DNA from 4 places in the Vibrio mytili genome. Region 2 is predicted to be linked to each of the others. Evidence: predicted binding sites of a transcription regulator. Region 2 holds the regulator's gene; each other region holds the start of a gene.
What was found. Region 2 encodes PurR, which represses purine synthesis genes. Its sites were predicted from a motif close to TNANGNAAACGTTTNCNTNA; they were not measured.
Positions count from the first base shown of each region.

Region 1: a site for PurR is predicted at 1,187-1,206, ahead of folD (bifunctional methylenetetrahydrofolate dehydrogenase/methenyltetrahydrofolate cyclohydrolase FolD). Genes of this name have one in related genera too.
Region 3: a site for PurR is predicted at 2,475-2,494, ahead of purE (5-(carboxyamino)imidazole ribonucleotide mutase). Genes of this name have one in related genera too.
Region 4: a site for PurR is predicted at 3,617-3,636, ahead of metK (methionine adenosyltransferase). Genes of this name have one in related genera too.

Region 1 covers NZ_CP110481.1:858,816-863,872, reverse strand. Annotated here, with positions in the region: gene ONE56_RS04060 (PTS sugar transporter subunit IIA) at 1-191, shown strand, start outside; gene ONE56_RS04055 (AAA family ATPase) at 188-763, shown strand; tRNA gene ONE56_RS04050 (tRNA-Arg) at 996-1,072, opposite strand; gene folD (bifunctional methylenetetrahydrofolate dehydrogenase/methenyltetrahydrofolate cyclohydrolase FolD) at 1,276-2,136, shown strand; gene ONE56_RS04040 (lytic murein transglycosylase) at 2,245-3,213, opposite strand; gene ONE56_RS04035 (YcgL domain-containing protein) at 3,255-3,539, opposite strand; gene minC (septum site-determining protein MinC) at 3,737-4,465, shown strand; gene minD (septum site-determining protein MinD) at 4,483-5,057, shown strand, end outside.
Region 2 covers NZ_CP110481.1:1,882,976-1,888,032, forward strand. Annotated here, with positions in the region: gene elyC (envelope biogenesis factor ElyC) at 1-316, shown strand, start outside; gene torR (two-component system response regulator TorR) at 424-1,140, opposite strand; gene torD (molecular chaperone TorD) at 1,405-2,052, shown strand; gene purR (HTH-type transcriptional repressor PurR) at 2,428-3,432, shown strand; cyclic di-GMP riboswitch class I at 3,711-3,800, shown strand; gene ONE56_RS08660 (TfoX/Sxy family DNA transformation protein) at 3,917-4,507, shown strand; gene ONE56_RS08665 (TVP38/TMEM64 family protein) at 4,618-5,057, shown strand, end outside.
Region 3 covers NZ_CP110481.1:2,903,037-2,908,093, reverse strand. Annotated here, with positions in the region: gene ONE56_RS13455 (DUF494 family protein) at 1-62, shown strand, start outside; gene ONE56_RS13450 (topoisomerase DNA-binding C4 zinc finger domain-containing protein) at 147-716, shown strand; gene ONE56_RS13445 (5-(carboxyamino)imidazole ribonucleotide synthase) at 782-1,915, opposite strand; gene purE (5-(carboxyamino)imidazole ribonucleotide mutase) at 1,920-2,405, opposite strand; gene ONE56_RS13435 (L-threonylcarbamoyladenylate synthase) at 2,607-3,164, shown strand; gene hemF (oxygen-dependent coproporphyrinogen oxidase) at 3,212-4,129, shown strand; gene aroE (shikimate dehydrogenase) at 4,230-5,057, shown strand, end outside.
Region 4 covers NZ_CP110481.1:2,427,607-2,432,663, reverse strand. Annotated here, with positions in the region: gene endA (deoxyribonuclease I) at 1-331, opposite strand, end outside; gene ONE56_RS11125 (SprT family zinc-dependent metalloprotease) at 493-990, opposite strand; gene ONE56_RS11120 (DUF2189 domain-containing protein) at 1,068-1,865, opposite strand; gene metK (methionine adenosyltransferase) at 2,203-3,357, opposite strand; gene tkt (transketolase) at 3,702-5,057, shown strand, end outside.

The sequences.
Region 1 (5,057 bases), 1.0 Mb from region 2:
TATTGCTTGATAAGCCTATTTCATTTAACGGCAGCGTCCCAGCCGATATTATCATTATGTTTGGTGCCACTGACAGCAATGGTCATATAGAGCAAGGCATAGGTTCCATCGTTTCAATGCTGGATGACGATGACAAAATACAGTCCATTCGTCAGGTTCGCTCACAGGAACAGTTACTGGAGTTGATATGAGTAAAAATATCGCCTCAACTGGAAAGACCGTGATTTTGGTGAATGGTGTACCAGCGTCTGGAAAAAGCTCTGTTGCGTACAATATCGCCCGTTATTTTAATATCACGTATCTTTCCATCGATACGATCAAAGAGCCTTTCATGGCAACGGTTGAAAACTACAATCGTACGATTAACCGTGAACTTGGCAAAGCAGCGTATCAAGTGATTTGGGATATCATTAAACAAGCTCCCCAAAACCATATCTTTGTCGTGGATGCGTGGTTTGGATTTCAGCCAAAAGAAAGCCTGATTCACTACCTCTATGAAGCTCAAGTCGATACAGTTATCGAAGTTTGGAACCAGATTTCTGGGACGACCGTAGCCAAAAGATATGAAGAACGGATCCCGCATCGCTCCGATAAACATCCAAAACACGAATACCTGCCAGAGCTAGCCGCGCTTGCGGATAGAGCCGAACCAATGAGTATTGGCTCAGTGATTCGTCTTGAACAGGATAAGTGTTTAGATATGGAGTGGTTGTACTCTCGGATTTCAGAACTTCTCAGCACCCCCGAGAAAAAAACGGCATAACAATGGTGTTTTTTTCTAATGCTCGAATTTGAAGTGCTCCCCTGATAATCGGTACTTGTAACCCTCCCTGTTTTAGTGGCAGTCTAAATTGGAGTTGTTCCTACTTTTATGCCTTGCTAAATACTCCCAAGGAGTCAGATCATCGAGTGGGTCATTAAAAGGCTTCCAACGATGTCGCTAAAACGCAAAAGCCCCGACAACTCATTGAGTTATCGGGGCTTTCTAGAATAAATGGCACGCCCTGTAGGATTCGAACCTACGACCACATCCTTAGAAGGGACGTGCTCTATCCAGCTGAGCTAAGGGCGCGCTACAGGAAAAGGATTATACGAGTTCAAATGGGTAAATCAACGGCTTTTCGTAACATTATGTTCTGAGTGCCTAAAAAAAGGACACCAAGCAAGATTATGTTTAAAATCACCACAAAGCAAACGTTTGCGTATGGATGTTAATTTGAATTTCTGCGACAATGCGCGGCAAATAATTTGCCTTCTTAATATATAAGGAAAGTCATGACTGCTCAAAATATAGACGGAACTCTCATTTCCCAAACTGTTCGCTCCGAAGTTGCTGCACGTGTAAAAGCGCGTGTTGAGGCGGGCTTACGTGCTCCTGGTCTTGCAGTAGTTTTAGTTGGTGAAGATCCAGCTTCTCAAGTTTATGTTGGCAGTAAACGCCGAGCATGTGAAGAAGTTGGCTTCATTTCTAAGTCTTTTGACCTTCCTGCTACCACGACAGAAAAAGAGTTACTTGCTCTCATCGATGAGCTGAATAACGATAACCAAATCGATGGTATTTTAGTTCAATTACCACTGCCAGCGGGCATTGATAGTACGCATGTTCTAGAACGTATTCACCCTGAGAAAGACGTCGATGGTTTCCATCCGTACAACGTGGGTCGCCTTGCTCAGCGCATCCCTAAACTGCGCTCATGCACGCCGAAAGGCATTATTACCCTACTCGACCGATACAATATCAATTTACGTGGTAAACACGCTGTGGTTGTAGGTGCATCCAACATTGTTGGTCGCCCAATGACGCTAGAGCTGTTGCTTGCAGGTTGTACCACCACAACGTGTCACCGCTTTACCAAAGATTTAGAACACCATGTTCGTCAAGCTGATGTGGTTGTGGTTGCGGTAGGCAAACCGAACTTCATCCCTGGTGACTGGATTAAGAAAGGTGCTGTGATTGTGGATGTCGGCATTAACCGTTTAGACTCAGGTAAATTGGTTGGCGATGTGGAGTACGATAAAGCGCGTGAGCACGCAAGCTTTATTACGCCCGTTCCAGGTGGTGTTGGCCCGATGACGGTCGCTAGCCTGATTGAGAATACCATGCTGGCGTGTGAGCAGTTCCATACCGACAAGTAATACCCTGTCTTATGTCTTAAATAAGTCATGAAACAAGACATTGAAATAGAAAAGGCTCCTCGCGGAGCCTTTTTAGTAAACGTCTTGTAAATATAGCACTCGAGTTATTTATCGAATTGTGTCCGCTAAGTGACTTACCGCCAATGCAAAGTAATAAGAACGATTCCACTTCATTAGCACGTTGTAGTTGTTGTACACCAAGTAAGTACGGCCATTTTCGTCATCTGGCATGATTAGCCATGCTTTGATGTCTTCATCGAGTGTTGGCAATGGACTACCGTCGTACTTAGTGATACCCAGTTTGCTCCACTCTTGCAGGTACTTACCTTTTTCTTCCGTGCGGCCTTCTAATTCACGATCAATGCCATGTGGCACTTTCACCTGACGTCCCCACGTGTAGCTGTCATCCCAACCGGATTTACTCAAGTAGTTGGCTGTCGAAGCAAACACGTCAGCTTCGGTTTTCCAAATGTCCTTCTTACCGTCACCGTTGCCATCCGCGGCAAAGCGAAGGAAAGAGCTTGGCATGAACTGACACTGTCCCATCGCCCCCGCCCATGAACCTTTGAAGTTGTCTAGATCGATGTGGCCTTGGTCAAGAATTTGCAATGCAGCCATGGCTTCGCTGCGGAAGAACTCTTCACGGCGACCTTCAAATGCCATCGTCGACAGTGCATCAATGATGCGATAATTACCCGTGAATTTACCGAAGTTACTTTCTACGCCCCATAGAGCGACAATAAAACGCGGCTGCACGCCATAAGTATCGCCAATGCGCTTTAACTCTGCGTAATGCTCTTTATACAGGCTACGAGCTTGTTTCACCTTCCAATCTGGTACAGCACGAGGAATATATTCATCTAGCGTTAGCTTCTTCTCTGGCTGATTACGATCCGCTTTGACCGCTCGAGGTTTGTACTCAACATTCGCGAACGCAGCACTGATCACTTGTTCAGAGATGCCTTTTTCACGCGCTTCTGTACGTAGTTTCTGTAAATATTCTTCAAAACCCTCACTACTTGCGTAAGCCGAGGTACACACACCAACACTGAGCAACGTTGCCAGTAACTTTTTCATATTGACTCCTTGAGCAAATCAGAAGCTCTTCGCAAGCCAGCTTACTGTTCGCCTTTTTGCTGAGCTTTTTGTTCTTTGTATTGTTCTAATAAGTTTTCCGGCGGAGGCGGAAGTTGTAGAAAAAAGCCTTCGCTTTGTAATGACGTTTTGACTTTCTCTATGTCAACTTGTGCCAATGTACGGCCATCAAGTTTAATCGTCATGACAGCGATAGGCTTACCGAACATCTGCATCAAGGTGTCAGGAACCTGTGAAAAATCATCCTTTTTAGGGATATAGAGGTAAGCACCTTCTTTTTTTGCGCTTTTATAAATAGAACAAAGCATGACACGCCTTTTATGCTGATTTTGCCGCTTTTACAACGGACTGAGTTGAAAACGTCAAATTCTCGCAAACTAAACAAAAAATTTGAGATTAATTCGCTTATTTACCTTCGAGAGAACTTGCTGCGTTAAAGGATGAAATATAACATGACAGACCTAGTTTAAGGCAACGCTCTTTCAATAAAGGCAAGAAGTCCACGATGACCCATTCACCAGACCTTAAAGGTAGCAGTTTTACTTTGTCAGTTTTACACCTTTCTGACAACAAGATCATAAACACTGTCGAATTTTTGCAAGAAAAAGTGTCTCAAGCACCCTCTTTCTTTCAATCCGCGCCTTTAGTTATCAATATAGCAAAAGTCGCTGGCGACATTGATTTCACCGCCCTTAAACAAGGTATCGCAGATGCTGGCTTTATCCCGGTGGGTGTCACAGGTTGCAAAGATAAGCAGGTACAAAAACTTGCTTCAGAAGCAGGCTTTGCCATTATGTCTGCAAGTAAATCGGCAAGCCAAGAGACAAAGAAGCAGAAAGTGGCGACAAATGTAGAATCGCTGAAAAACGCAGAACCGGTGAAAAAGGCATCAACGAAAACGGCACCCGCGAAAATTGTTCGTACGCCGATTCGTTCAGGGCAGCAAATTTATGCGAAAGATGGCGATTTAATTGTGCTATCACATGTAAGTGCAGGCGCAGAAGTGATTGCCGATGGCTCAATCCATATCCATGGTACGTTACGTGGCCGCGCAATTGCGGGAGCAAACGGCCAACAGGAAGCGCGGATTATTTGCCACGATTTACAAGCAGAACTGGTTTCCATTGCAGGGAATTATTGGTTAAGCGATCAAATTAAGAGTGAGTATTGGCAAAAGAAAGTCATGATCAGTAAAGCAGATGAATCATTACATCTAGAGACGCTCACGATTTAATCTAAAAAGGAAAAAAAATGGCACGCATTATTGTAGTAACGTCTGGTAAAGGTGGCGTTGGCAAAACCACTTCAAGCGCAGCCATCGCCTCAGGCTTGGCTCTTAAGGGTAATAAGACTGTGGTGATCGATTTCGATATCGGTTTGCGTAACCTCGATCTTATCATGGGTTGTGAACGCCGTGTTGTTTATGACTTTGTTAACGTCATTAACGGTGAAGCGACGTTGAATCAGGCGCTGATCAAAGACAAGCGTACTGACAATCTGTTCATCCTCCCTGCTTCTCAAACACGTGATAAAGACGCGCTCACCAAAGATGGTGTGCAGCGCGTGTTCAATGAACTGGGTGATATGGGCTTTGACTTTGTCATCTGTGATTCACCAGCAGGCATCGAGCAAGGTGCATTAATGGCACTGTACTACGCCGATGAAGCGATTGTAACGACCAACCCTGAAGTCTCTTCTGTTCGCGACTCTGACCGAATCTTAGGTATTTTAGATTCTAAGTCACTGCGCGCCGAGCAAGGGCTAGAGCCTGTCAAGCAGCACCTGCTTTTGACTCGTTACAACCCTTCACGCGTAAACCAAGGCGA
Region 2 (5,057 bases):
AGACACCTGGGAAGAAGCAAGACAAGCAGCAGCATTTGTACAGCAAAAAGGCATTGTGTTGGTCACATCAGCAAGCCATATGAGCCGCGCTTTATATGAGTTCAACGCAGCAGGCATTAAACCCTTCCCTGCGCCAACCAACTTCTTAGCGACAGATGAAATTAATCAAGCATGGGATAAATACGCGCCAAAAGCCCGTTATTTAGAGCAAACCGAAATATTTTGGCATGAGTTTTTAGGCAGTATATGGCAACGACTGCGTGATACCGTTGGACAAACTCCGATGGTCGATCCAGAGCCATCAACCACCAATTAAAGCATGGTTAAAACGGTAAAAAATAAAAAAGGAGAGCAAGGTTGCTCTCCTTTTTTATTTTATTAGATTTGTCTAGATTTTGGTTTGAACGAAATGGAACGCAAAAACTAGTCGCCTGCGAACATATACCCCTCACCATGAACCGTAACAAAAATTTGTGGGTTCTTAGGATCAAACTCCATTTTTGCGCGCATGCGTCGAATAAGTACATCAATGGTGCGGTCGTTTGGCGCATCAACACGATGGCTGATCATGTTTAATATACGCTCTCGACTCAACACCTGATTTGGGTAAGAAGACAACGCTACCAACAACTCATACTCGGCTTTGGTCAGTTTAACGGGCTCATCATTGCGACTTAAAGCTCGACGCTGAATATCAAACGTCCACTCCCCAAAACGAACGATATGCTGTTCGTCTTTCGCGTTTGCCGTCTTGTTCGATCCTTGTCGAGCCGTTGAAATCCGCCACAGCAGGTTTTTGACTCGAACTAATAACTCTCTTAATTCAAAAGGCTTTGTTACGTAATCGTCAGCCCCCATTTCTAGGCCAACGATTTTATCTATGCTATCCGTGCGTCCTGTTACTAATATAATGCCAATATCTGATTGACTGCGTAACTCCCGGGTCAACATTAATCCATCTTCTCCCGGTAAGTTGATATCCAACATAATAAGATCGACACCATCATTTGATTGAAGCACTTCACGCATTTGTGCGCCACTCTCTGCTTCGCTGACGGTGTAGCCTTCATGTTGAAAGTAACCCACTAGTTTACTGCGGGTTACGACATCATCTTCTACGACTAATACGTGATAGCTCATTTACACCACTTTCTGTTGTGATTTACCGGATCGTATTCTATTCATAATCATTAACATTTCTAGTCATTGTTCGCCAAAAAAGCAAGATTTAACGTTTTTCTTGATTCAAAACAATCTAACGAACACCTATTAACAACTGCATATATTTCAGCATAAATCGTCACAAACATAGTTACTGCTATTCATTTTAATTGATTACACTTATACCCATAACCTCAAACGAATTTATGATGCTCAAGAGAGTGCATTAGCAGGAGCCAAATCATGCAAGAACTTAAGGCTTTCAACGAAAAACGCGCTGAAATTTACTGGTGGTTTTCCAGTCTGTTTGCCAAAGAGTTGACAGAGAAAGAACTAGAGGCGTATCACAGCGTGGAGATAAGAGGCTTTCTATCTGGTTTGGGCGAGAACCCAGCCCTGAAGCCCGCAGTCGATACATTGACTGATGCTCTGAATCGGTTGCAAGTGCGTCACGATGCTCAGTTGGAGCTAGCCGCAGATTTCTGTGAGCTGTTTTTGAAAACACACAAGCACGGTGCACTTCCCTACGCTTCTATGTACATCGGTAGCTCTGGATTACTTAATGATAAACCAGCAGAAGAGATGGAAAGATTAATGGCAGAATTTGGCGTACAGGTGGATGCTAGCTTAAATGAACCCGCAGATCACTTGGCCGTAGAGCTCGACTTTTTAGGCAACATGATCATTCGTTCCAACGAGTTTGAACAAGAAAAGCACATGGAAGAAGCTTTCCTAAAACAAAATGACTTTATTCAAAACCAGTTGATGACATGGCTACCCCAATTCGGTAAAAAGTGCTACCAGCTTGATGAGTTCGGCTTTTATTCCAGTGTGACTCAGTTGCTCATTGCATTTTGTAAACTGGACAGTGGTTATCTGATTGGAGAATAATTATAGCTAATCGTTGTTCTCTGCAAAATTGTGACTTCAAATACACTAAACTGTTGTCTAAAGCATTGCCTGACTGGTGACATCGGGATAAAATGTGAGCGCAAACGATTACATATATTATTTACATGCAAACCGCTCATTTCAGCGGTTTTTGTGTTTTTTGGTTCAATGACTTTCCGTAAATGAAAACAGACAAGGATCATTGAACTCCGCTACTAAAAGCCTTTACCAATAATAGAATAACCAATAATCAACGCGATCTACTCGCTCGTGGTGCGTATTTATTACATGCAATAAAGTGAATGCAAGCACTTTCGCGCAGCCGGTTTTCTCCACTAAGGTATAATCATAGTAGCTCGATACAGGACACTATTTATGGCCACTATAAAAGACGTCGCTCGCTTAGCCGGCGTTTCAACCACTACAGTTTCGCACGTTATCAATAAAACGCGCTTTGTTGCAGAAGCAACTCAAGAAAAAGTCATGAAAGCGGTTGATGAGTTAAATTATGCCCCTAGTGCGGTAGCTCGTAGCTTAAAATGTAATTCAACCAGAACCATCGGTATGTTGGTGACTCAGTCAACCAACTTATTCTTCTCTGAAGTCATTGATGGTGTTGAGAGTTACTGTTACCGACAAGGTTATACTCTGATTTTATGTAACACAGGTGGCATATACGAAAAACAACGTGACTATATTCGTATGTTGGCAGAAAAGCGTGTTGATGGCATCTTGGTTATGTGCTCCGATTTAACCGAAGAGCTAAAAGAGATGCTTGACCGTCATGCTGATATTCCAAAGGTGGTCATGGATTGGGGGCCAGAGAGCTCTCAAGCAGATAAAATCATGGATAACTCAGAGGAAGGTGGTTACATAGCAACTAAGTACCTAATCGATAATGGTCATACTGATATTGCGTGTTTAAGTGGTCACTTTGAAAAACTGGCTTGTAAGGAACGTATTCTAGGTTTCCGTCGTGCTATGGCTGAAGCTGATCTCCCTGTAAACGAGGATTGGATTCTAGAAGGTAACTTTGAATGTGACACTGCCGTATTGGTTGCCGATCAGATCACCGCTATGAAAAAGCGTCCAACAGCGGTCTTTTGCTTCAACGATACAATGGCACTTGGTTTAATGAGCCGATTACAACAAAATGGCATTTCAGTGCCAGATGATATTTCTGTTGTGGGCTATGACAATATTGAGCTGGCAGAGTATTTCTCACCACCACTTACAACCATTCACCAGCCTAAGCGCCGTGTTGGTAAAAATGCGTTCGAAATTCTGCTTGAGCGAATTAAAGATAAAGAGCATGAGAAGCGAATTTTTGAAATGCAGCCTGAGCTGGTCATCCGCAATACGGTTAAAAAACTCAACTGAGTAAAATAGTCTAACAAATAAGCACCTGCGCAAGGTGCTTATTTTTTTCTTAAAAATAACATTTATTAAACCCCCATCTAACTTTTCACAAAACCTCACAAAATAACTCTTTGTTTTATTGTCACTTAATGCAATAAAAGCGTTCTCTTGTTGTGTTAATTGACCACATCAGATAATAAGAATCATAATGCATAATTACGCATTATTTACTGAACGAACATCACACTTTATGAGCTGAAATGTGATATTGATTCAATATCCACAGTATTCTGAAAATGTCACGCACAGGGCAAACCATTTGAAAGAATGGGACGCAAAGCTTCCGGCCTGAACCCTATTTTTTAGTGGAAGGTAGCGGGGTTGCCGATGGCAAATATGCATATAATGAGTTTACCCTTTAATGACATTGTTACTACATGCATTTGCTAATCTCTCGGACCTGATTTTTGGTGGCGTAATATGAATTACACCGAGATAAGACATCATGGATAAACCAATACTCAAAGACTCAATGAAGCTGTTTGAGGCACTTGGCACGATCAAATCGCGCTCAATGTTTGGCGGCTTCGGGCTGTTCGCAGATGAGACTATGTTTGCTCTAGTAGTGAACAATCAGCTTCATATACGAGCAGACCAGCAGTCCTGTTCTCAGTTCGAGAAACAAGGACTAAAACCGTACGTATATAAAAAGCGTGGCTTTCCCGTTGTTACTAAATACTATGCTATTTCTAATGATTTATGGGAATCTCGTGAACGTTTATTGGACGTTGCGCAACAATCTCTTAAATGCGCAAAGTTGGAAAAAGTCGAGCAAGCCAATACCAAACCAACGCGGTTAAAAGACTTACCTAACCTTCGGTTAGCAACAGAGCGAATGTTGAAAAAAGCCGGAATTAAATCCGTAGAACAGCTCGAAGAAGAAGGCGCATTAAACGCATATAAAGCAATCCAAGATACGCACAGCACCTCTGTAAGTATCGAACTACTCTGGGCTTTAGAAGGCGCGATTAATGGTACTCACTGGAGCGTGGTTCCGCAAACTCGTCGGGATGAACTAAAAAGCCAACTTCAGTAACGTCCGTTTTCAAGTATCATCAAACCGCAGTTTTATCTGCGGTTTTTTTTGAAATTTTTTCCTCTCTTAACCTGTCTATAGATTTTGTGATATCTAAGTGGAACTGCATAATGGATAAAAAAAAGATCGTCGGGTTAATCCTTGTTACTGTCATCGTAATCTTAGCGACATACTTTAGCCCCTATTTGACCTTAGAAAATGCCAAAGCCCAGCAAGCCGATTTAAACGCTTATATTGATAAAAACTTCATCTTGGCAGCGGCGGTGTACTTCTTCACCTATATTGTCGTTACTGCTTTATCGATTCCTGGCGCCGCGGTGGTCACCTTACTCGGTGCAGCACTTTTTGGTTTTTGGTCAAGTTTGTTGCTAGTCTCTTTTGCCAGTACGATTGGAGCGACAGTGGCGTTTCTGAGTAGCCGCTATTTGCTGCAAGAGTGGGTACAAAATAAATTCGGCAAAAAACTCGAGGCCATTAACAATGGTGTCAAAAAAGACGGTTCGTTCTATCTGTTGTCGCTGCGTTTGATTCCGGTATTTCCTTTTTTCTT
Region 3 (5,057 bases), 1.0 Mb from region 2:
AAAACGCTTATACGCTGATGGAAGAGCTGTTGTATACCAAGGAACAAGGCATTCTTCACTAAATCTCTTGGCAAGTTCGAGGTCTGTTTGATTAGGACCACGAGCTTGTCAATAAGAGTGGTAGATCTTTCAAGAAAGCGGTCAGTATGAGTAGTAAAATCGACAACAACCTTTTCTCCGCCCATGAACATGCGTTGGAACATGCCCCCTGTCCTAAGTGTGGTGGTGAACTGATTCTCAAACACGGTAAACACGGTCCGTTTCTGGGCTGCAGCCAATACCCAAGTTGTGATTACATTAAAGCACTGCACAGTAACGATGGTCACATAGTCAAAGAGCTTGGTGTGCCTTGTCCCGAATGTGGCAATGAGCTCGTACTGCGTCAGGGACGTTATGGCATGTTTGTTGGGTGCAGCAATTATCCGGCCTGTCACCATATTGAATCAATCAATCAGCCTGAGCCGGAGACGCTATCCCAGGAGCAATATGTTTGCCCTGAATGTGGGAAGGGCCACTTAGTTGAACGCAAGACGCGTTTCGGTAAGACATTTTATGCCTGTGACAACTACCCTAAATGCAAATTTGCCGTGAACTTGCCGCCGATAAAAGGGGTGTGCGAGGCGTGTGGTTTTACGTTACTGGTTGAGAAAAAACTGGCCAGTGGTGTGAAGTCGCAATGTGCTAACCGAAAGTGTCAGCACACTCAGCCAGAGTAATGGCTTAGCTTAGATAGAAAAATGGGTCGCTTTGTGCGACCCATTTTAATCAATAGCGCAGAATATTACGCCTGCGATTGTTTGGCGAAGTCATGTACGGCAGGAAAAGCGGTTTGATCCAGTACATCGGCTAATGAGCAGAGTCTGCGATGTAGTTCACCAGGGTAATCTCCACAAATATTAATGTGGCCCATCTTGCGCCCAGCACGTTTCTCTTTTCCGTACCAATGGATATGGCAGCCATCCATTGCTAGTAGTGATTCTGGTAAGGTATCTTCCCCTAGAATATTCACCATAGAGGTTTCTCGAACCAGTTTGGTACTGCCAAGAGGCAAACCACACACTGCACGCAGATGGTTTTCGAACTGGCAGGTTTCTGCGCCTTGCTGTGTCCAGTGACCCGAATTGTGCACGCGAGGGGCTATCTCATTTACCAGTAAGTTGCCGTTGACATCAAAGAACTCTAATGCCAATACGCCAACGTAATTGAGGCTTTCAGCGACCGCGGTAAACATCTGCTTGGCTTGTGCTTGTAATTCTGGCGCATCAATAGCGGTAGAAAGACTCAACACACCATTGGTATGCACGTTTTCTGCCAGTGGGTAAACCTCAACGCTGCCATCTTTGCCGCGAGCGCCGACTAGCGATACTTCACGGTTAAATGGTACAAACTCCTCAGCGACTATCGCTTGAGCCGGCGTTGCTGCAATACATTCTGCCATTTCGGTCCAGATAGACTCCACTTGAGATGCTTCTTTCAAGCGCCATTGGCCTTTACCATCGTAACCACCTAGCGCACTTTTCAGCACCATTGGCATGCCAACGTGTTCAATCGCACGGTCAAAATCATCGCGAGTTTCGATGACATAGTATTTCGCGTTGCGTACATTTGCGTTATCTAACAGTGTTTTTTCAAGACGGCGGTCGCCGCCAGCTTTGATGGCTTCTGTACTTGGCAGAAACTTCCCGCTTGCAGCACAGATATCAAGGACATCATGAGGAATATGCTCGAACTCGGCTGTAATGACATCCACTTGTTCAATCGCATTTTCTAGGCCATGTCCAAGCACGTGTTGAGTGAGGGGGTGAACGATGTTCGCGCTCCCTACATCATAGGCGGAAATTTGGATATTCAATGGTGCACCAGCCAGAGACATCATACGAGCCAGCTGACCTGCTCCGAGAACCAGTACATGCATCCGATTAATCCTCTGCCGGGTTTGGGTTGGCCAGTACAGTTTCCGTTTGTTCTTTACGGAATGCTTCTACTTTCTCCATAATACTTTCATCATGGGTTCCGAGAATTTGCGCTGCTAGGATTCCTGCATTGGCCGCACCTGCTTCGCCAATGGCTAGCGTTCCTACCGCGATACCTTTTGGCATTTGCACGATAGACAATAAAGAATCCATGCCCTTCAGAGCGCGAGACTGAACTGGTACGCCAAGTACTGGAACACTAGTAAATGCAGCAGCCATGCCTGGCAGGTGAGCTGCACCGCCAGCGCCGGCAATAATCACTTTGATACCACGTTCTTTTGCGCTGCTTGCATAGTCAGCCAATAGTTGAGGAGTGCGGTGAGCTGATACAACTTTTGTTTCGTAAGATACGCCAAATTGATCCAGCATGTCTGCTGCCAATTTCATGGTTGGCCAATCGGATTTAGAACCCATGATGATACCGACTTTCATCTCAAACTCCTTCAAGCTACAAAATTAGGTGAGCCATAAATTTGTGGGCATTATACGGGGATTTTTATCTCAAGCAAACGTTTGCGCCTTGTGCTTAAAAGCGATGGATACATTTTATAAGTAAATAGCTTTAGTCTCTGAGAATGAATCTTTGTACACTTAACGCCACAATATAATAGTTAGACAATTAGGAAGTAATCAGTGGATAACTTTGAACAGGTGCTCAACGCGCTACAGCAAGGTGAAGTAATTGCTTATCCAACAGAAGGTGTGTTTGGCGTTGGGTGCGATCCAGACAATCCTGATGCAATTCAGAAACTACTGGATCTTAAGCAGCGACCAGTGGAAAAAGGCCTTATCCTAATCGCTGCGAATTACGAGCAGTTGTTACCTTATATTGATGAATCTCAGTTGACTCAAGAGCAGCTAGCAAACGTCCATGCGACTTGGCCAGGGCCATACACGTGGATCATGCCGGCCAGCGATAAAGTGTCTCATTGGGTCTCTGGACAGTTTGATTCGATTGCCGTTCGTGTGACGGATCATCCTTTAGTGCAAAAGATGTGTAATGCGTTTGGAAAGCCGCTAACCTCCACCAGCGCGAATCTTTCTGGATTGCCACCGTGCATGACTACAGTAGAAGTGGAGCAGCAGTTGGGTGATAAGCTGGTGGCCATTCTTCGTGGTGAAACCAGTGGTCGTGATAAGCCAAGTGAGATTCGTGACGCTAAAACCTCGCAAATATTAAGACAGGGCTAACCCTGCAGTCAGCGATTTATATGCACTAAGTAATAGGTATTAAATGTATGTCAGCAATCGATAAACATGCCGTAAAGCTATTCCTGATGTCACTTCAGGATTCCATTTGTCAGCAGTTAGAACAAGAAGATGGAAAGGCCGTCTTTGTCGAAGATGCATGGCATCGTGAGCCGGGAGAGCGTCTTGGTGGCGGTGGTCGCTCAAGGGTGCTTCGAGATGGCGACGTCTTCGAGCAGGGAGGGGTGAACTTTTCTCATGTCGAAGGTAAAGAGATGCCAGCGTCAGCGACAGCTCATCGTCCTGAATTAGCAGGCCGTCGTTTTGAGGCTATGGGGGTCTCTTTGGTGATTCACCCTAAAAACCCTTATGTACCAACTTCTCATGCCAATGTTCGTTTCTTTATCGCTGAAAAAGAGGGCGAAGAACCGATTTGGTGGTTTGGTGGTGGATTCGATCTAACGCCATTCTATCCTTTCGAAGAAGATTGCCAGTCTTGGCACGATACAGCGAAGGCAATCTGTGCGCCATTTGGTGATGATGTGTATGCTGAGCACAAAGCGTGGTGTGATAAATACTTCTACCTGCCACATAGAAACGAAACCCGTGGTGTTGGTGGTTTGTTCTTCGATGATTTGAATCACTGGGAGTTTGAGCAGTGTTTTGACTATATCAAAGCCGTGGGTAATGGTTTTTGTCAGGCCTATTTACCCATAGTTGCTCGCCGCAGAAATATTGAATATGGTGAGCGTGAGCGTGATTTCCAGTTGTATCGTCGTGGTCGTTATGTTGAGTTTAACTTGGTGTATGACCGAGGCACTTTATTTGGCTTGCAAAGTGGTGGGCGTACAGAGTCGATCTTGATGTCGATGCCGCCATTAGCACGTTGGGAGTACAACTATCAGCCTGAAGCTGGTACACCAGAAGCAGAGCTTTATGAGCAATATTTAAAGCCACGTGAGTGGTAAGCGCTGAATCTTCTTTTCTAGATAGAGAGATAGTGATAGGGTCATTTGTAATCAGATGCCCCTGTTTTTCTATATAAACGCAAGGAATAAAGGTAAGGAAATGACTCAGCAAATCGATCGCTATGCCGTGTTTGGCAATCCTATCGGACATAGTAAGTCACCATTTATTCATACACTCTTCGCCCGTCAAACCAATCAATCACTGACTTACACCGCTGAATGTGCCCCTGTAGATGGATTTAGTGATGCAGCGAAAGCATTTTTCTCTGAAGGTGGAAAAGGGTGTAACGTGACCTTGCCATTTAAAGAAGATGCTTATCAATTTGCTAATCGCCTGACTGAGCGGGCTCAACTTGCCGGAGCTGTGAACACTCTTAAGAAGCTTGATGACGGAGAAATCATCGGCGACAACACCGATGGTGCTGGCTTAGTGCAAGATTTGCTGCAACATCAGGTTGCTTTAGAAGGGGCTCGCATCTTAATTATCGGTGCTGGTGGGGCGGCTCGAGGAGTGGTTAAGCCAATACTTGATCAAAATCCATCTTCTTTAACGATTACCAACCGTACATATACAAAAGCCAAAGAGTTAGCGGACCTGTTTTCAGCTTATGGGCCTGTTACCGCAGAAGAGATAAGTTGTGTTACTCAAGAGTACGATGTTGTTATCAATTCTACCTCAGCTTCTTTGAGTGGAGAACTTCCTAATATCTCATCGACTATTTTTGCTCCCAACAGTACGAGCTATGACATGATGTATGGTAAAGGTGACACCACTTTTAATCGGTGGGCCAAAGAGCATGGTGCGGCACAGACCTATGACGGATTAGGGATGTTGGTTGGCCAAGCTGCTGAAAGCTTTATGTTATGGCGTGGACTGCGCCCGGGTGCTAAGCAAATTTTGCGTGAGTTAAGAAAAAACCTTGAAGGT
Region 4 (5,057 bases), 540 kb from region 2:
AACGGAAAGTTTTATCATTGCGTGAGCAGTTTTTACGCCCGCCCGTTTGCCAACATTGTCGCTGGTGGCCAAATTGCCAGGCAGGGACGATATGCTCCCATTCGATACGTGACGCTCGTTTTTCTTGTTTTCTTACTTGGTAGCCACAGGATGCGAGATCAGGGTGGCCTTTTTTTCCTTGCCATTGAATGCTGCAGCCACAATAAAAGCTGGTTGGGTGATCTTGGTAGATTTTAACTGCTTGTCGTTTGGCAGCAGAAAATGAACTAGGCGGAGCAGCAAACGATGCTCCAGAGAGTGCAATAAGCAATAAAGAGATAAGGTATTTCATGGTTAAAGTCTTTAAAAAGTATGACTTTATGCATGATAGCACTCAAATATTAGCTTAAGTAATGAGTAAGTTAATAATTACATTGTGTGAGTACAATTAGGCTCTATCGTTTGGTTATCTAACTATTGAGATTATACTGGTGCTGGCTTGCTCTGGTGAGATTACGAGAGTTGATTCCCAGTGAATGAGAGTGGTTGTCGGCATTTTTGACAGGAGTAAACGGCCTCTTTGCGAACGACTTTATTGTGGCGACGAATGGAAAGCGGATAGGTTGAACAATGACATCGATACTCAAAGGTTTTACCTTGAACCGATGTGACTGCAAAACTATGGGTGGTTTTGGCTGGGAGTTTAAAGACAGACTCCATCACGCCTTGCCACTCTTTACCATGAGGACGAACCCGGCCATACACTTGGAAAGTAATTAGGTGAGCCACTTCGTGCGGGATGACTTCTTGCAAAAAAGCTTGTGGGTTTTCTTTGAACAGGACGGGATTCAGGCGAATCTCGTTAAGCTGAAGGTAGGCTTTTCCAGCCGCTTTGCCACGCACATTAAAGGTTATGTTAGGGATGGGAAATGGGCGTTTAAAAGCCTCTTCAGATAACGCGATGCAATGTGCCAGTACTTGCTTGGCTTTATAGCTCAGCTCTATATCCACGGTCCCCCCGATAAATAAAATCAGATCAAATAAAAAGCCCTCGTATGAACGAGGGCTTGGATCATAGCATTAGTCCTTTAAGGAGTATGCTTTTTCTTAATGATTGCTTGGTAAGCGTGCCATGTCCCGTAACCAAGTATCGGCATCGTAAATAACATGCCGATACCGTAAGTAGCAAAGCCAATTAGGATGCCTCCGCAGATGATAGCAGCCCAAACGATCATCGCCGGAATATTGGATTTTACCGCGTTAAAGCTAGTAAAAATGGCGCTCATCATATCGACTCTACGTTCCATCATTAGAGGAATGGAGAACGCTGAAATACTGAACACGACGCTTGCGAGGATAAAGCCAATTAGAGAACCAATCACTAAGAATGGCAAGAAATCAGTGAGAGGTGCACCTTGCACAGAAGGATAAAGCACGTGTAGAAGGGCTGCGATCCGCATCCAAAAAATCATGAACACTGCAAGCAGTACGGCAAAAGCCCATTGAGAGCTTGAGTTACGACCGATCGCTTTCATCGAGTGGAAAAGTCGTGGTTTGTGCCCACGTTCTCTTTCCCAGCTGGCATCATATAAGCCCAGCGCTAAAAATGGTCCAATTAACATGTAGACGATCAAACTTGGCATCACGACAAGGTGTGTTCCCTGCCATTGTACAAGCAGAACGATACCGATGGCTGCCGCCATGAAGCATATGCCGTAAAATGCACTGATGAGGGGCATCTTAACAAAATCATGCAGTCCTAACGCTAGCCAATGGAATGGGGCACTCAAGTTCACCGTATTACACGGAATGGTTCGAGCGTATTCGTTATCCGGGACTTCCTTTCGTTTACCGTGGAAGTCGGATGGATTGACGGTTCGAGGCATAACTCCTCCTTGGTTTATTCCTACGTATTTCGTAAACATCGACTAACCCAGATGGGTTTAATCTCATTAAAGATGGATGTCTGACTAACGTTTTCCCCACAATATTGTTATCGTCGCTTTTACACTTGATCGTCGCGACACTAGCTCGCATCCAGTTTGTTTGGTTAATATTGTTTTAACACTATTTTAACTATTGGCTGAGTTGAGGCAATTTACAACTATTTGTTGGAAATTTGTTCGTTTGAGTTTGAAATGATAAAGAGATAGGAAGATGGAGAGTGACAAAAGAAAAGCCCTCGCATTAGGCGAGGGCTTGGAGCGTTATCAACGAGCTTGATTACTTGATGCCAGCGAAATCGCGAAGAAGTGCTGCTTTATCAGTCGCTTCCCATGGGAACTCTTCGCGCCCGAAGTGACCATATGCTGCTGTCTTTTTGTAGATAGGTTGAAGAAGGTTCAACATTTCTTGCAAGCCGTATGGACGTAGATCGAAGAACTGGCGTACGGCCTCGATGATGATGTCGTGAGATACTTTCTCTGTACCGAACGTTTCCACCATGATTGATGTTGGATCAGCAACACCGATCGCGTAAGAAAGTTGGATTTCACAACGATCAGCAAGACCTGCTGCAACGATGTTTTTCGCTACGTAACGTGCTGCGTATGCCGCAGAGCGGTCTACTTTTGATGGATCTTTACCAGAGAACGCACCACCACCGTGACGAGCTGCGCCGCCGTAGGTGTCAACGATGATCTTACGACCAGTTAGACCACAGTCACCCATTGGACCACCGATTACGAAACGGCCTGTTGGGTTGATGAAGAAGTTAGTCTCTTTGTTGATCCACTCTGAAGGCAGTACTGGCTTGATGATCTCTTCCATTACCGCTTCACGCAGGTCTGAAGTCGAGATTGAATCACAGTGTTGAGTTGAGAGAACAACCGCATCAATACCAACGATGTTACCTTGGTCGTATTGGAATGTGACCTGAGATTTTGCATCAGGACGTAACCAAGGTAGGGTGCCGTTTTTACGAACTTCCGCTTGTTTTTGCACAAGGCGATGAGAGTAAGTAATTGGCGCTGGCATTAGGACTTCAGTTTCGTTACAAGCGTAACCAAACATGATGCCTTGGTCGCCTGCACCTTGTTCTTTAGGGTCAGCTTTATCAACACCTTGGTTGATATCTGGCGACTGTTTACCGATTGTGTTTAGTACCGCACAAGAGTCTGCATCAAACCCCATATCTGAATGTACGTAGCCGATTTCACGAACGGTTTCACGAGTTAACTCTTCGATGTCTACCCATGCTGAAGTCGTGATTTCACCACCTACCATAACCATACCGGTTTTAACGTAAGTCTCACATGCAACACGAGCCTTTGGATCTTGCTCTAGAATCGCGTCAAGAACCGCATCAGAAATCTGGTCTGCAATTTTATCTGGATGACCTTCTGATACTGACTCAGAAGTAAACAGGTGCTTAGCCATGTTAGCTCCACTCTATCTGGTTTAAAGCTGAAACATCATCAATGCTTCAACGAAAATAATACTTATAAGCCCAAACTTCATGAGAATGACTGGGCATATGCAGGTGTATCTACATCTAGACGGCTATTCTAAATTTGATTGGTCTAATTACAAGCTCTTTTTTGATTTTTGTTATAACCAAACGTTTGCTGCCATTCTTATTAAATTAAGCAACTTCCGTTAATTTGGTGCTCAAGCGACGATATTTGTGAAGTTTCTGCGAGGAAAACGTTTGCAGAGCCTACTGTGCTTTGAGAGAATTATGTTCTATTTTATCGTTTCGCTTAATGTACTCAGGAGCAGACATGTCGTCTCGTAAACATCTCGCCAATGCAATCCGTGCTCTAAGCATGGATGGTGTTCAACAAGCTAACTCAGGCCATCCAGGCGCACCAATGGGTATGGCTGATATCGCTGAAGTTCTTTGGCGTTCTCACCTAAACCATAATCCCGCTAATCCAGAATGGGCGGATCGCGACCGTTTTGTATTATCTAACGGTCATGGTTCAATGCTGATTTACTCTTTGCTTCACCTTTCTGGTTATGAGCTGTCTATCGACGATCTGAAAAGCTTCCGTCAACTGCACTCAAAAACGCCAGGCCACCCAGAATATGGCTATGCGCCAGGTATTGAAACCACTACAGGTCCATTAGGTCAGGGCATCACAAACGCGGTTGGTATGGCATTAGCTGAAAAAGCGCTTGCCGCTCAGTTTAACAAAGAAGACCACGACATCGTTGATCACTTTACTTATGTGTTCCTCGGTGACGGCTGTTTGATGGAAGGCATTTCGCATGAAGCATGTTCTCTGGCGGGTACTTTAGGTCTAGGTAAACTGATCGCATTCTGGGACGATAATGGCATCTCTATCGATGGTCATGTTGATGGTTGGTTCTCTGATGATACACCTAAGCGTTTTGAAGCGTATGGCTGGCATGTTATCCCTGCAGTAGACGGTCACGACTCTGATGCGATTAACTCTGCAATTGAAGCCGCAAAAGCAGACCCACGTCCAACGCTGATCTGTACTAAAACCATTATCGGTTTTGGTTCTCCTAACAAGTCTGGTTCACACGATTGTCATGGTGCGCCACTTGGCCACGATGAAATCAAAGAAGCACGTGAGTACCTTGGTTGGGATTACGCGCCGTTTGAAGTTCCTTCTGACGTATATGCGCAGTGGGATGCAAAAGAAGCAGGCGCAGCGAAAGAAGCCGCGTGGAACGAGAAATTTGACGCTTACGCTGCGGCTTATCCTGCGGAAGCTGCTGAACTTAAGCGTCGTTTAAATGGTGAGCTACCTGCACAGTGGGAAGAAAAAGCAAGCCAAATCATTGCTGACCTTCAAGCAAACCCTGCGAATATTGCCTCACGTAAAGCGTCTCAAAATGCACTAGAAGCATTTGGCGCCATCATGCCTGAGTTCATGGGCGGCTCTGCTGACTTAGCGCCTTCTAACCTCACTATGTGGTCTGGCTCGAAATCGTTAGAAGCCGGAGATTTTTCTGGTAACTACATCCACTACGGTGTACGTGAATTCGGTATGACTGCGATCATGAACGGTATCGCATTGCACGGTGGTTTTGTTCCTTACGGCGCAACATTCCTAATGTTCATGGAGTACGCACGTAACGCAATGCGTATGGCGGCTCTGATGAAA